3 regions of the Fictibacillus enclensis genome follow, and region 1 is predicted to be linked to each of the others. Evidence: riboswitches for the same ligand, from Rfam matches in the RefSeq annotation. Region 1 holds a riboswitch; each other region holds the start of a gene.
What was found. A riboswitch is a leader RNA that binds a small molecule or an ion and turns the genes downstream of it on or off. The one in region 1 is predicted to bind S-adenosylmethionine.
Positions count from the first base shown of each region.

Region 1 (3,256 bases):
CACGGTTTCCTTGAAAAATTGCGGAGTGGCAACACCTGCTGTTGGATTGTTTGGATAGTTGAGGAACATTAATTTGGCACGGTCGGCCGTTTCTTTATCAATTTCGTTATAGTCGACAAGAAAGTCATTTTCCTCTTTCAGCGCCATCATGCTCATTTCTGCTTCCGCCATGGCGACGCCCGACCAATAATCCGGATAACCCGGATCCGGAACTAAAGCGGTATCTCCTTTGTTCAGAAAACACTGTGCTACTTCTACGAGACCTGCTTTTCCGCCAAACAGCACAGCCACTTCTTTTTTGGGATCAACCTCTACCCCAAACTCGTTTTTATAGTAAACAGCTACCGCTTCTTTCAAAAAATCATATCCCCGAAAAGGAGAATATTTGTGGTACTGAGGATTAACCGCTGCCTCTTGCAAGGCAGCAACAATATGAGGAGGTGTCGGCTGGTCAGGGTTTCCCTGTCCAAGATTAATCACATCATGCCCCTGTGCGGCAACCGCATTCACTTTTCCCACAAGCTTGGCAAAAAATTGTTCAGGCAGGCGTTTTAACGCATCTGCTTGCTGGAAACGTTTCACATTCACACATCCTGTCATTCATAATTTTCTTGAAATTCTAATCCAATATGTTATACGCTTATTAAAAATCTGTCAAAATGTTTTAATGGGGGATACGCATGAAACTGAATGTAGCACTGATCCAAATGGACATCCAGCTCGGATTGCCGGAAGAGAATATTAAGAAAGCCGTACAAAGAATTGAAGAAGCGTCAAAACAAAACGCAGATATCGTCGTACTGCCGGAACTCTGGACGACCGGCTATGATTTGGAGCGTCTTGTTGAAATTGGAGACGCCAACGGGGATAATCTGAAAAAGCTGATGAGCGGTTTAGCACGGCAGCACCGCATCAATATCGTTGCCGGCTCTGTTGCCAATAAAACAGACAATGGCATTTTTAACACACTTTACGCCTTTAATCGCGAGGGTGAGCAGATTGGAGAGTACAGCAAACTGCATTTGATTCGCCTTATGCAGGAAGAGAAGTTCATTGCCCCCGGATCCACCAAGGGGAATTTTATGCTGGAGAACATTCCGGCTGCAGGAGTCATCTGTTATGACATCCGTTTTCCGGAATGGATCCGCGCCCATGTTCTCGATGGTGCCTCCCTTCTGTTCGTGCCGGCCGAATGGCCTGCCCAAAGGCTCTCTCACTGGCGAAATCTCTTAATTACGAGAGCCATTGAAAACCAATGCTATGTGATCGCATGCAACAGAATCGGCCGGGATAACAATAACGCCTTTGCCGGCCACTCTATCATCATCGATCCGTGGGGAGACGTCACCGCTGAAGCAGATGGTGAAAATGAAACCATTTTATTTGCCGAGATCGAGACGGATCTCGTTGATGAAGTCAGAAGCAGAATCCCCATTTTTGAGGACCGCAGACCCGAACACTATTAAACTTCTTGAAAATTGCAATTGACAGCTTCCTTTGAAAGCTGTATGATAGCCATTGTAAATTATTATTGCATTCTGTGTTTTCTAACAACTTAATGATGAATGTCTCTTATCAAGAGCAGGTGGAGGGAATTTGGCCCGATGAAACCCAGCAACCGACCGTAATACCATTGTGAAATGGGGCGTCTTTATTTGAAGCCTGGAACTTCCAGTATGGCACGGTGCTAATTCCAGCAAAGCTTAAGCTTTGCAAGATAAGAGGCGTGGAAACTATACATCCAGGCCTCTTTTCTTCAAGAAAAGAGGCCTTTTTTACATTTATCCTTCGGAGGTAAACCCTATGGCAACGACAACAAAACAAGCCTACACACCGCTCAATGAGCAAACCGTGATCGAACTATCCCAAAAACTCGACTTGTTCAGTGATTACAGATCCATTGAGGTCAATGAGATCGGTGACGGCAATTTGAATCTTGTATTCCGGCTGGTTGAACCGTCTACCCAAAAATCGGTTATTATCAAGCAGGCGCTTCCTTATGCCAAAGTCGTTGGAGAGAGCTGGCCGCTTACCCTGGACAGGGCACGTATTGAAAGTGATTCACTGAAAAAATTTTCTGAGTTCGCGTCTGAACATGTTCCCCAAGTCATTTATACGAACAACGACCTGGCCGTTACTGTCATGGAGGATCTGTCCTCTCATGTGATTCTGCGCAAAGGCTTGATTGATGGAGTAACCTACCCGAACCTGGCTCAACATATCGGAACTTTCATTGCGAAAAACCTGTTCTACACCAGTGATTTTTATTTACATCCGTTTGAGAAAAAAAGATTGGTCCAGCAGTTTACCAATCCTGAGCTATGCAAAATAACCGAAGATCTCGTGTTTACCGATCCATTTTATGATATTGAAACCAATGATTATCCTGCAGAACTGCAGGATGCCGTTTCAGAACTCTGGAATGATTCGGCCCTAAGAAACAAAGCGGCCCGGCTCAAACTTAAATTTTTGACACATGCCGAAGCATTGCTTCATGGAGATCTGCATTCAGGGAGTATTTTTGTAACAGAGGAATCCACCAAAATTATCGACTCTGAATTTGCCTACTACGGTCCACAAGGATTTGATATCGCTCACTTTTTTGCTAATATCGCAATGAACCATATCGCTCAGCGGGCTCATATCAAAGACGGAGAAAAACGGGCCGAATACCAGCTGTACCTTTCCGGCTTAATCAGAGACACATGGATTACCTTTACGGATACATACAAAGAACTCTGGAGAGACGAGGGTGTGGAGCTGGCAACCAAACTCCCGGGTTTTGAAGATGAAGTCCTGGAGAGCATATTTACAGATATGGTCGGTTTCGCGGGCTGTGAAGTCATCCGCCGGACCATTGGCCTGGCTCATGTTGCAGACCTGGATTCCATTGCTGATTTCGATGAACAAATCATCCTTAAAAAGAAGGCTCTTAAACTCGGTCGGGATTGGATCAAGAACAAACAACGCATAAAAAATATTGAAGAATTTATTACCAGCATCAGGAGTGTTTAATTTATATGAGTACAACAGAAACGCAAATTTCATCTCTACGCTATAAAGGGGATCACCTGCTTCTTTTGGATCAGCAGCAGCTGCCCCATCATACGGTTTATATTAATGTCACCACCATTGAACAGGTTTGGGACTGCATCAAAAAATTGAACGTGAGAGGTGCTCCGGCCATTGGAATTGCTGCCGCCTTTGGAATCGTTCTTTGGGCAAAAAGCCACACCTCCCTTTCTTTCGTTGAATT
Region 1 covers NZ_CP126109.1:1,786,216-1,789,471, reverse strand. Annotated here, with positions in the region: gene QNH15_RS09575 (pyridoxal phosphate-dependent aminotransferase) at 1-582, opposite strand, end outside; gene QNH15_RS09570 (carbon-nitrogen family hydrolase) at 681-1,466, shown strand; SAM riboswitch class I at 1,570-1,724, shown strand; gene mtnK (S-methyl-5-thioribose kinase) at 1,804-3,015, shown strand; gene mtnA (S-methyl-5-thioribose-1-phosphate isomerase) at 3,021-3,256, shown strand, end outside.

Region 2 (3,256 bases), 590 kb from region 1:
AGACTTTTGTTGAAACTCCCATACCGGACTGTATTGACAGCAGGTATGCTGATTACAGCATTCGGATTTTACTTGATGAGCACAATGGGCGTGGAATCTAAAGAAATTACAGCTTATGCTTATATGATTATCATGGGATTCGGCATGGGTCTTGTTATGCCTACCCTTATGATTGCCATACAGAATGAATTTCCGAAAACGAAACTCGGTGCTGTTACATCGGCATCCACCTTCTTCCGTTCCATTGGCGGTACAATCGGCATTACTGTCTTGAACGTCGTTATGAACCACTCTCTGGAGACCAACATGAAAGATGTAGTAAAAGAACAGAGCAATCCGATGCTTCAAGGCATTTTCCAAAAACTTGCAGATAAAACAGATGCCTTGTTCAGCCTTCTAATTCATCCAGATATGCTTAAACTTCCGGGTTCAATTAAAGGTACGGTGATCCACTCCATTCAAACGGCTTGGAGCAGTTCGTTTACGACCGTCTTTATGACCGGCCTTATTTTCATCGGGGCAGGTATTATTGTTGCCCTTTCTGTAGGCAGCGGCCGTATTAAAAATGAACCTACGCAACAGGAAACAACGGTTCCTTTGGCGGATCAAGCTGCAGGAGAACTCTAAAACCAAAAGACATGAAGCTATTTTCGCTTCATGTCTTTTTTATTCGGAAAAAAAACCTTCCAGAAACGGGCCCCATTTTTCGAATTCTGTTAAAAATCCATCATGGCCAAAAATGGTATTCACTTCATGAAAGAGGGCCTTTTGGCTTTCTTCGTTCACGCTTTCTGTAAAAGTTTTCATCATCGCCGGCGGATATAACAGGTCCTCTGTAAATCCGAGACAGAGCATTTTTGCCCTGTATCCTTTGCTTGCTTGATGGATGCCTCCTCTTCCTCTGCCAATGTCATGGCTGTCCATCGCTTTCAGTAAGGTCAGGTAGCTGTTGGCATCAAACCGCTGGGACAGCTTTTGGGCCTGATAATGCAGGTAAGTCTCAACGGAAAACGAAGCTTCATCTGATATGGAATACCATTCTTCCGTTTGTTCCCGTTGAAACCGCTGATTAAATAACGTTCCCGAACGGTAGGTCAGCATTCCAATCATTCTGGCAATGCCAAGCCCTTTGGCAGGTGACACTTCTGATGAATAGTTCCCATTATTCCATTCCGGATCACTCACAATCGCCGTTCGCCCAATGGCATTGAAACCAATGGCATAATCGCTTAAGGCAGGTGTGACCGCAATGGGAATCAAACGGTCCATAAAATCAGGGTAGAGCAAGCCCCATTCCATAACCTGCATCCCGCCAAGCGATCCACCGATGACTGTGTCAAGGGAATGAATGTGAAGAACTTCAAGCAATCGTTTTTGAGCATTAACCATGTCTCGGATGGTAATGAGCGGAAAATCCCCGCGATATCTCTCCCCTGTCAAAGGGTTGATGGAAAGCGGTCCTGTCGTCCCTTCACAGCCGCCAAGAACGTTGGTCGTAATCACCTGGTATTTTTCTGAATCGATATATTGGCCTGGCCCAATGAGTCCTTCCCACCACCCAGGTCCAATTTCTGTCGTCATCGTATATTGATTTCCTGTAAGTGCATGGCACACCAAAATAGCCGGAGCATCAGCCGCTCCTTTGCGCTGATAGGCAATATGAACATCAGTTAATGTTTTGCCGGATTCCAGAACGAGATTCCCTATTTCTGCCACTTCATTTCCAATTGCTGCCTGTGCATTTGCCATCAGATATCCCTCCGATTTTATCAAACAAAAAACACCTCTCTTTTTAGATTCAGAGAGGTGCAATCATCCATTTTGGGGTTGTACCGTCTCTTATCTGTCAAAGTGTTTTACCTTTGCAGGATTTGGCACCAGTACAGAATAATCTCTGCAGGTTGCCGGGTATCATCGGGCCAGTCCCTCCACCACTCTTGATAAGAGTTTACTATTCGTTTTTATGAACAACTTTAATACGTTCAAAAATACAGCAGTCTTACAAATTTGTCAATTAAATTCCGAAAGTTTTTTATTGTTTGTCTTCGTGTTTGCCTTCCTCCTCCAGCGGGTAAAACTTAAGTATACTATATTCCAAAAGAGGTGAGGGTATGCCTTCTTACCAAAGAATCCTGGTTGGTGTTGACGGTTCCCGTTCATCGGAAGTGGCGTTTTACAGAGCGATTGAAGTGGCAAAAGAATATCGTGCCAAGTTGTATATCGTACACATAACTGAAGACCGCCTTCCGGCTGCTCCACTTGATGCCGGAGCCATTAATATTGAAATGGACAGAGATCGGATTGCAGCAGGAACACTTTTGGACGACTATGAAAAATTGGCCAGAAACCATGGACTAACACATGTAACCACTTTATCAAACTCAGGATCGCCCAAAATGGAAATTCTCTCATTTGCCTCCATGCATGAATCAGATTTGATTGTTTGTGGTGCAACAGGATTAAATGCGATGGAACGCATTTTTATCGGAAGTGTCTCACAGTATATTACGCGCCATGCCAATTGTGACGTACTGATCGCAAGAAACAGCCAAAAAATTACATCCTCAGGATTAAGCATCAAAAGTACGAGCCAACGATAAAAACCCCCGTCCGCGAATGACGGGGGCATGGATTATTTGCTGAATGTATGGTTTCCGATAACCGTACAAGCAGGTTTCGTATCGAGCCATCTGCTAACGGCTGTCTTTTTATTGTAAAAGAACAGAGCACCGTTCGTGTTATCATAACCAGATAAGGCCTTGTCTACAGCCTTTTCCGACTCGGGAGAAGGTTTCTTTAAATTGTTCTCCATAACCGGCTGAAATTGTCCTTTGTCGTAGATGACGTCATGAATGGAATCAGGAAAGCCGTCATCATCAACGCGGTTCAGGACAACAGAGGCCACCGCTACCTTTCCTTCAAAGCTTTCTCCCATTGCTTCTGCTTCAACAAGAGAAGCGAGCAATTTTTTATCTTCCGGCGTTGCTTTTATTTGTTCTGATGGAGCGTTTGTTTTTTCATGGCTTATTCCCTTTACTGGCTGCACCTTTAAATTTTGTCCCGGATAAATCAAATTGCCGGTAAGTCCATTCTCTTTTTTGATCTCCTGAAACGGCACATTATAGGATTGCCCCAGCTTCCAAAGAGTATCCCCTTCTTTAACGGTATGTGCACTGGCTCCTGTACCTCCAGCTATAGAAAGCCCAATGGCTGTGATTCCTGTGATGATACTCACCTTTTTAAACATGAATCGTTC
Region 2 covers NZ_CP126109.1:2,373,873-2,377,128, reverse strand. Annotated here, with positions in the region: gene QNH15_RS12630 (MDR family MFS transporter) at 1-627, shown strand, start outside; gene metX (homoserine O-acetyltransferase MetX) at 667-1,749, opposite strand; SAM riboswitch class I at 1,837-1,947, opposite strand; gene QNH15_RS12620 (universal stress protein) at 2,112-2,600, shown strand; gene QNH15_RS12615 (cell wall hydrolase) at 2,633-3,247, opposite strand.
Region 2: linked by a shared signal. The riboswitch ahead of metX (homoserine O-acetyltransferase MetX) and the one ahead of mtnK (S-methyl-5-thioribose kinase) in region 1 are both predicted to bind S-adenosylmethionine.

Region 3 (3,256 bases), 2.0 Mb from region 1:
TGCTTCCTAAAGACCCGAACGATGACAAAAACGTTATCGTTGAGGTTCGTGGGGCGGCCGGTGGAGACGAGGCTGCACTGTTTGCTGGGGATCTCTATAAAATGTACAGCCGTTATGCTGAAATGCAGGGCTGGAAAACAGAAGTAATCGAAGCAAGCTATACCGAGCTTGGCGGCTATAAAGAGATCATTTTCATGGTGAATGGAGATGGTGCCTATTCCAAGCTGAAATACGAAAATGGCGCACATCGTGTACAGCGTGTCCCTGCTACGGAATCCGGCGGGCGTATCCATACATCCACAGCCACGGTAGCGATTCTTCCGGAAGCAGAAGAAGTAGAAGTGGAGATTCATGAAAAAGATGTCCGCGTAGATACCTTTACTTCAAGCGGACCGGGGGGACAGTCTGTTAACACGACCCAGTCCGCCGTTCGTCTTACACATATTCCAACAGGAACCGTTGTGTCCTGTCAGGATGAAAAATCACAGATCAAGAATAAAGAAAAAGCGATGAAGGTTCTCCGTGCCCGTGTGTACGATAAAATTCAGCAGGAAAAACAAAAGGAATATGATGAAAACCGAAAGTCTGCCGTGGGAACGGGAGACCGTTCAGAGCGAATCCGCACCTACAATTTCCCGCAAAACCGTGTAACCGACCACCGAATCGGACTGACTCTTCAAAAATTGGACCAGATCTTGCTCGGCAAGCTGGATGAGTTTATTGATGCTCTCATTACAGAAGACCAGACCAGCTTGATGAAGGCTCAGACGGAAGCGTAAAATGGAAAATAGGAAACGGCATGAAGCCCTGAACTGGGCTTCATCTTTTTTAAAAGAAAAGAAACGCGAACCAGAAGCGGGAGAACTGCTGCTGCGCCATGTGCTCGGTGATCTCAGCCGGACCGAGCTGCTCATGGGATTGAATGATCCCATGACAGAGGCTCAGCGAGCATCATTTGAAGCAGCGGTAAAACAACATGGTGAAGGTGTGCCTGTCCAGTATATTACGGGCTATGAAGAGTTTTACGGACGCAGGTTCATCGTAAACCGGGAAGTCCTCATTCCAAGGCCCGAAACCGAAGAACTTGTATATGAAGTACTCAAGCGTGCAGAAACACGGTTTGGGGATCAAAAGGAGATTCAGACCATCGATGTTGGCACAGGCAGTGGGGCGATTGCGATCACTTTAGCATTGGAAAATCGGAGCCTCTCTGTGTCCTCGGTTGATATTGCCGCAGAATCGATTGAAGTGGCAAAAGAAAACAGCCGGCGTTTGGGCGCGGACGTCCGTTTCCTTCATGGGGACCTCCTGCAGCCGTGGATCGAAAAAGGCGAAAAGGCGGACATTGTTGTCTCCAATCCCCCTTACATTCCTGACTGGGAAATAGAGGGGCTTGAAACGATCGTTAAGGATCAGGAACCGATGAGGGCGCTCAGCGGCGGCCAGGACGGTTATGTTTTTTACAGAAGGTTTATGGAGGAATTGCCACAAGTGCTGAAGCCAAAAGCGATTGTTGCTTTTGAAGTCGGCCATGACCAGGGCCAGACGGTAGCGGAGATGCTGCGAATTACCTTCCCGGGAGCCGACGTGGTCACTGTGCGGGACATCAGCCAAAAGGAACGCATGGTTATTGCAGAAATTGGGTTTTCAAAATATTGACGCAAGTCCTACTTTTGTTGTAGGATTACTATAATAAAATAAATCTTATCCAGAGTGGTGGAGGGACTGGCCCTATGAAACCCGGCAACCCGTTTGAAGGTGCTAAATCCAGCAGGAACACATCCTGAAAGATAAGATTGAAGCGGCGGAAACTTCTTCTTATCTAAGAAGAAGTTTTTTTGTGTTTTTTTCGTTTTAATAAAGCAGAGGAGAGAAAGAGATGAGATTTGGATTTTGGCTACCCATATTCGGCGGCTGGCTTAGAAACGTGGAAGACGAAAATATGCCTCCGACCTTTGATTATGCAAAACAAGTGATTCAGTCGGCGGAAAAATGGGGATACGATACTACACTGATTGCGGAGCTTTATCTGAATGATATAAAAGGACCGGAACAGGACGCGTTAGAAGCATGGACAACGGCGGCCGGTCTGGCTGCAGTTACAGAAAAGATTGAAATCATGACCGCGGTTCGCCCCGGATTCCATAACCCGGCGGTTACTGCCAAAATGGCTGCCAACATTGATCAGATCAGCGGCGGAAGATTTACCTTGAATGTGGTTTCTGCCTGGTGGGAAGAAGAGGCGAAGCAGTATGGCGGCGTCTTTACCGCCCATGATGAGCGCTATGAACGAACACAGGAGTTCATCGATGTCCTAAAAGGCCTTTGGACTGAAGAAACCTTTAATTATAAAGGGAAGTACTATGAGCTTGCCAAAACAAAACTGTCGCCTAAACCGGTGCAACGGCCTAATCCTGTCCTCTATGCCGGCGGTGAGAGCGAACGTGGAAAACAGGTTATCTCTTCTTCCTGTGATGCCTATGTCATGCATGGGGGCACTGTTGAGGAGATCCATACCAAGATTACAGATATGAAAAACCGTAGAGCCCAGACGGAAAAAGAGGCCTTGTCTTCGTTTGGAATGGCCGCTTACGTCATCTGCAGGGATACCGAGGAAGAAGCACAGGCAGAGCTCGAGCGAATCACGGATGTGAAAGAAACGAGCGGCTATGCAGGCTTTAAGGATTTTACAAGCAAGTCTCAGCTTGAGCAGCAGATTCAGCTGCAGGATTATTCTGTTTCCAACCGGGGTCTGCGCCCGAACCTGATCGGAACGCCTGAGCAAATCGCGAAGCGGATTGTTGAATATGAAGAAGCCGGACTAAAGCTTTTGCTGCTTCAGTTCTCACCACAGCTGGAGGAAATGGAGCGATTTTCAAAGCAAGTCATGCCGTTAGTGGAAAAATACAACCAGGAAAAGGCGTTAAGCTAGAAGAGAAGAGGAGAGATGAAATTGAAAAAAGTATACATCATTCACGAAAACGATGAATGGACCAACCATTTAATTAAGCGGCTGGACGAGTTAGAAGTACCATACGAAACCTGGCATCTGGATCAGGGCACGGTTAACCTGTCCGAAACACCTCCTGAAGGCATTTTTTACAGCCGCATGAGCGCTTCCTCCCATACACGGGGACACCGTTACGCTCCTGAACTTGCTGCCAGTGTGATTGCCTGGCTCGAGCGCCATGGCAGAAAAGTGCTGAACGGCAGCCGTGCTCTGCAGCTGGAGGTCAGCAAAGTGGCACAGTATCTC
Region 3 covers NZ_CP126109.1:4,893,433-4,896,688, reverse strand. Annotated here, with positions in the region: gene prfA (peptide chain release factor 1) at 1-779, shown strand, start outside; gene prmC (peptide chain release factor N(5)-glutamine methyltransferase) at 781-1,659, shown strand; SAM riboswitch class I at 1,702-1,797, shown strand; gene QNH15_RS25175 (LLM class flavin-dependent oxidoreductase) at 1,880-2,932, shown strand; gene QNH15_RS25170 (ATP-grasp domain-containing protein) at 2,954-3,256, shown strand, end outside.
Region 3: linked by a shared signal. The riboswitch ahead of QNH15_RS25175 (LLM class flavin-dependent oxidoreductase) and the one ahead of mtnK (S-methyl-5-thioribose kinase) in region 1 are both predicted to bind S-adenosylmethionine.